One region of the Cysteiniphilum sp. GTC20157 genome, then DNA from elsewhere that is predicted to be linked to it. Evidence: riboswitches for the same ligand, from Rfam matches in the RefSeq annotation. Region 1 holds a riboswitch; the other holds the start of a gene.
The links. A riboswitch is a leader RNA that binds a small molecule or an ion and turns the genes downstream of it on or off. The one in region 1 is predicted to bind thiamine pyrophosphate.
Positions count from the first base shown of each region.

Region 2: linked by a shared signal. The riboswitch ahead of ACZ5V8_RS04565 (PQ-loop repeat-containing protein) and the one ahead of thiC (phosphomethylpyrimidine synthase ThiC) in region 1 are both predicted to bind thiamine pyrophosphate.

Region 1 covers NZ_AP044698.1:2,478,344-2,481,540, reverse strand. Annotated here, with positions in the region: gene sucC (ADP-forming succinate--CoA ligase subunit beta) at 1-413, opposite strand, end outside; gene ACZ5V8_RS11225 (prepilin peptidase) at 767-1,633, shown strand; TPP riboswitch at 1,884-1,987, shown strand; gene thiC (phosphomethylpyrimidine synthase ThiC) at 2,076-3,197, shown strand, end outside.
Region 2 covers NZ_AP044698.1:1,018,508-1,021,704, reverse strand. Annotated here, with positions in the region: gene ACZ5V8_RS04575 (cation:proton antiporter domain-containing protein) at 1-24, opposite strand, end outside; gene ACZ5V8_RS04570 (cation diffusion facilitator family transporter) at 139-1,278, opposite strand; gene ACZ5V8_RS04565 (PQ-loop repeat-containing protein) at 1,376-2,011, opposite strand; TPP riboswitch at 2,074-2,170, opposite strand; gene ACZ5V8_RS04560 (chaperone modulator CbpM) at 2,369-2,659, opposite strand; gene ACZ5V8_RS04555 (DnaJ C-terminal domain-containing protein) at 2,662-3,197, opposite strand, start outside.

The DNA of each region.
Region 1 (3,197 bases):
TCTGCAACTTCTTCAATTTCAACACCACCTTCAGTTGATGCCATAAAGATAATACGACGCGTGCTACGATCAACAACCGCGCTTAGATATAATTCTTTGGCAATATCAGTGCAGCTTTCGATAAGGATTTTGCTAACTGGCTGACCGTTTTCATCGGTTTGGAAAGTAACAAGACGTGTACCCATCATGTTTTTCACAAAATTAGCAACATCTTCCTTGTTAGAAACTAGCTTCACGCCACCCGCTTTACCGCGACCGCCTGCGTGAACCTGAGCCTTAACAACCCACATGTCACCACCAATTTTATCAACAGCAACCAACGCTTCTTCAACGCTTTCAACAGCATAACCTTTTGATACCGGTAAGCCGTATTCAGCAAAAAGCTGTTTTGCTTGATATTCATGTAAATTCATATCTTTCTCACTATTTAACTTTATGGTTTGTTTAACAAAATTTTCATGTTCTGATCGACACAAAAACGAAAACACCGGCAAGTATATACCACCCGCAAACCATTTTACAGTCTTTCTGCCATTGAATTTCTTGTTCTTTTGAGCCATTTGATATTGCTAATAGTCCTTGCTATTGCCTGCAATCCAATGACTCAAAATCATCAAAAACTTCTTTGACATTAAACAACGCAAAATGATTCACGAGTGGTATATCGTAATATTGATGCTCGGTTAAGCATCAATTACCAAAGTTTTTGTTTTCGCTTTTTTTAATCAGTATATACTCATAAGAAATTAGTTTTTTGAATGTGTTTATGGAATTTTTAAACGAGATAGCAGCTATTATTATCATTGCGGCAACCATTGTTGCTGTCTGTGTTGGCAGTTTTTTAAATGTGGTCATCACACGCTTACCTAAAATCTTAGATAAACAATATAAAGATCAAGCTTATGATATGCTCGATATCTCGCAACCTGATATAGATGAGAGTTCATCCGAGAATATCCATCGCCAGTCAGCTTGTCCGGTGTGCCATCACCCATTAAAACCATGGCATAATATCCCCCTTTTAAGCTTTATCTTTTTACGTGGCAAATGCAGCTTTTGCCACAGTAAAATATCTTTACTTTATCCAAGTGTTGAATTAATTAGCGGTCTTTTAGTGCTTCTCACGCTGTATTATTTTGGAGTCACACCTGCAGCTTTGTTGTTATGCTTGATGTATTTCTTTTTAATCCCATTAACGATGATTGATCTTAAACATTTTATGTTGCCTGATAATCTAACCTTACCTTTGTTATGGCTTGGGCTATTAATAAATTGCGCATTTATTTTTAGCTCGCCAATACAGGCAATATTAGGTGCTGTTCTTGGTTATGGCATATTGTGGATAGTATTCTGGTTGTTTAAGCTGATTACCAAGAAAGAAGGGATGGGCTATGGTGACTTTAAGTTAATGGCAGCACTTGGCGCCTGGTTTGGCGCACCTAGTCTATTATTTTTAATATTCACCAGTGCGGTAATCGGCATTGTGTTTGCTATTGTCATAAGCTTAATAAAGCGACAAGGAGCTTCGCTAATCCCTTTTGGTCCCTCCATCGCAATTGCTGGAGTATTGTATCCTTTTGTCGGTCAAACGCTCACCCATGCATATTTCCAAATGCTATTTCCGCACTTCTAGGTAAGATTATGTGGTGATGACAATATTTCGACTCATTTTGATTGTATGAGCACTGGCTGAGTGTAAGTCGAAGCCTCTATGAAGTGTTATTTTCCTGAGCTTACCCACTTCGACTGATGCCGAGCGCATTGCTTCGATTTACGCGCAGGGTGCGATGAGCCCTTTTGGGCAAACATTTAGGCTTAGCCGATTATGTTAAGAACAAAATCTAGCAGTAGACACCTCCAAAAAATTACTTTACGATAAATCGCGTTTACAACAGGGGTGCCGTTGGCTGAGAGCAAAATGCAAATTTTGTAACCCTTTGTACCTGAACTAGTTAGTACTAGCGTAGGAAGTTGTTATAGCGATTTGTATTTTGTACTGTGCTTAAAATGATTGGCGCGATATATCACAAAAAGTTTTCCTACGCATGTAAAAGGCAAAATATAAGGAGCCATACATGCCACAGCATAAAAAAACAGCATCAAATAGATCAAGTAGCGACAAAGCATCATTGACCTTATCAGCTGATTTACAAGCAGCCTATCCTGCATCATGCAAAAAATATCTTCAGACGGACGATAATCTTCACGTGCCTTTTCGCTATATTGCTCAGAGCGATACGTTAACTGAGCAAGGTCGTGTGCAAAACCCTGAAATTGCAGTATATGATACCTCAGGTCAATATAGTGATGAGTCTTACAAGCATGATTTGGTTGAGGGTTTACCTAAATTGCGCCAAGCGTGGATCAAAGACAATAATGAAATCGAAGCATTAACAGACTTTAGTGCCGAATTTACGCATACACAAAAAGATTTAGCATTTCCCAAGCGCGCTAAGCCATTAAAAGCAAAACAAGGCAGTAATGTCACACAAATGCATTACGCGCGTCGCGGAATAATCACCAAAGAAATGCGCTATGTTGCACTGCGTGAGAACTTAAAGCGTGCAAATGCGCATATTCAAGATCCTATTTTACTTAAGCAGCATTCAGGTGTTGATTTTGGGGCAAATATTCCTAAAGAAATTACACCTGAATTTGTGCGCCAAGAGATTGCCTTGGGACGCGCGATTATTCCAAGTAACATCAATCATCCAGAAATGGAGCCGATGATTATTGGGCGCAATTTCAGTGTCAAAATCAATGCCAATATTGGGACATCAGCGGTGAGCTCCTCAATTGCTGAAGAAGTCGAAAAAATGGTGATCGCCACACGCTGGGGTGCGGATACAGTAATGGATCTCTCAACGGGTAAAAATATTCATCAAACGCGTGAGTGGATTATTCGTAACTCGCCTGTGCCAATTGGTACGGTGCCAATTTATCAAGCACTTGAAAAAGTCGACGGTCAAGCAGAAAAACTGACATGGGAGATCTTTCGCGATATCCTGATTGAGCAAGCCGAGCAGGGAGTGAGTTATTTCACTATTCATGCCGGTGTGCGTTTGAAATATATTCATCTAACCGCTAAGAGACTAACAGGCATTGTCTCGCGCGGCGGCTCAATCATTGCCAAATGGTGTATTGCACATCATAAGGAGAGCTTCATCTATACGCATTTTGATGAGATTTGTGAAATT
Region 2 (3,197 bases), 1.0 Mb from region 1:
GAACACAAATACCAAGCTATGCATACCCACATCATCCTTATTTTTTACTCATTATATTGAGAAACCTGATAAATAAAAAATAGCGATTGATCTAAAGCAATTACGCACACACTTTAGTGCATATACGCATCTCTATTATTAATTACTACCAAACAGCTTCACATTAGTTGATCCAACACCATTGATCTGGAAACGCTCCACATCAATTAACTGCAATATTTCCAGCTCCTTAGCCGGCGCCAGTAAGTATAACTCAATCCGTTTAGGATAGTAATAAACAAACATCTCAATTTGACATAAATCAACGTTTTGATGCTTTTCGTCAATGTAAGTTGCTAATTGTTGCAAGATCTCTTTACGCGCTGGCGGCATATCTTGAGGGTTAACAATTTCCTCAGGGTGCTCAGCAACATCGACATGGACTGTAATATCTTTAATATTGTCAATTGCTAAGGTCAGAGCACCGCGAACATGTTCCGCAATATAATGCCCTTCTGATGCCGTGATATGCGAATCAACCAAAATATGCACATCAAGTACCACTTGTCCTGCCATTTGACGCGTGCGTAAGCAGTGATGATGTTTAACACCATCAACATTTCTAATAATCTCTTCAATTTGATGCAATAATTCATCATCCACACCGGTATCTACCAACTCAGATAGTGCTTTATAACACCACTTAACACCCATCTTACCAATCATAATCGACACAATCATTGCTGCTAATGCATCCATCCACATCAAACCAAGCATACTACCGATTAAGCCGATAAGTACGACAACAGATGACCACATATCTGATCGACTATGCCAAGCATTAGCACGTAAAAGATCAGAATCAATGCGATTAGCTGTGACCATCGTATAACGAAAAAGTCCTTCATTGGCTAAAATCGAGAAAATAGCAGCATAAATGGTCCATTGATCGGGAATCACTAATTCTCCCGTAAACCAATTAGCTAACGCATGATAAGTAATGAGTAATGCCACCAGGATTAAAATGATTGATAAGATAACGGTTGCTAAAGTCTCAATGCGCTCATGTCCATACGGGTGATTGCTATCAGCGCCTTTATTGGCATGTTTTGCGGCAAACAATACCATAATATCACTTAATAAATCCGAAAATGAATGCACGCCATCGGCGAATAATGCAGGCGAGCCACCGACTAGACCAATCAACATTTTTAATAGCGCCAGAATGGTATTAACAAACATCCCAACAATGGTGACTTTTTTACTTGCTTGATAGCGTTCTAATTCAGAAACAGCCATATTTAAACTATCTTATGCTAGATCAATTGATAGTGCCTAGCATACTGAAGTTTCTTGATTTGTATATCAAAATTATTGATATAGCACCAATTTAGTGCTAATCAATAATCATTCTCAGACGTTGGTAGTAATAGTATTGCCCAACCATAATAAATAGTAAGCTTAAAATCACAATAGGACTGATAATACTCGGCAGTGGCCAACCAAAGCTTAATGCAGATATTTCATCACAAACCAGTGCTAACACGTTTAATACTAGAAAAATTAAGCTAAACCCTGTGGCATTTTTCTCTTTGATATTTTTTATAATTTGCGGCAGCCAATAAACCGCATAGCAAAACATACTGATAAAGCCGATGTTTTCTAACATTGTATTGTTTAAGTTATGTAAACTGACCAAAGCAATACCAACAGCAATAATAAGCAAGCATATAATATGAAAGTTATAATTTTTAGCGTTTATATTTGCTCCTTGATTTGAATGTTTGCTATCACGGTATATTTGCCACTGTTGGAATAACAAACATGCCAAAGTCAACATCGTGACGGCACGGTATTGCCATTGCAAATCAAAACCATAAATCAGATCCAAAACATTAGCAACAACCATCAACAAATGCGTGCCATGACTAATATGTCCTGCTTGGTGTTTTAATTGGTTATGAATAATCTGTGGCAAAAAATAAATGCAATAAATAACAAATGATATGTTAATGCTAATATGACCGATCACGCTTTGATTTTCCCCTTGGCTTGGCTTTACATATGCACAGGAAGATAGAAAAATAATGCACGACACACACTTTAGCAACTTCCTACGCTAGGATTAACTAGTTCAGGTACAAAGGGTTAGGTAAAACCTTCTCAGCAAAATGCACCCCTGTTGTTGGCATCATTCTAGTATGTATTTTTGACCTAAACAAGCCTGAGATTAGCTTATACCGCCCATAAACCATTTTACAGCATTTCTGTCATTGAATTTTATGCCCTTTTGGGTGATGCAATTTTGCCAATAGTCTCAGCTATTGTCTGCAGTTCCATCACCCAAAAACATCAAAAACCTCTTCGACATCTAACACCGCAAAATGATTTACGAGCGGTATATATTAACAGAAACAACCGCCTCTAGTTCTTTTATTTTTTCTCTTAAACTTAAAATAATTGAAATGCCCGATGGATTAACACCTAAATCACGCATTAAACGCATCGCTGATTTAGCGCGTGCAATATCATATGCTGAAACATAATAACTATCCGCTTGCACTTTAGCACTTACCACATCATGCTCAATCCATTCGATAATAATAGTTTGTGGCACACATAACATTTCGGATAACTCAACAATGCTAATATAGTCACTTTTTATAATCATCTCCGTCATCTTTATGCTCCTAATAGATCTTTACGCGGATCAAACGCCATCTCAGTGGCCATGTTTTGATAAAATGCTTTTTGTGCTGCTGATACCGCAGGCGGCAATATAACATCTAGCACCACATAAAAATCACCACCTGCCAAGCCTTTACCTTTTAAGCGCATTTTTTTACCACTTTGGGTATGCTCTGGCACCTTAAGCTTTATCTGACCATGTGGTGTTGGTAAATTAATCTCAGCACCTAACGCCGCCTCCCAAGGCGCTATGGGGATATGACTATAAATATCATTACCAACTACTTTGTATTGTTTATCAGACTGAACAATGATCTCAAGATATAAATTACCACTTAAGCCACCGCCAACACCTGCTTCTCCTTGGCCTTTTAGACGGATTTGTTGATGATTGCCAACGGCTTTAGGAATTTTAACTTTTAGACGTTTCGTTTTCTCAACAACTAGTCCCTCGTCATTAACTGCCTGATAAGCAAAATGCAGCTCACGCTCAACACCTGCTAAAGCATCGTTTACGCTAATTTCAACCT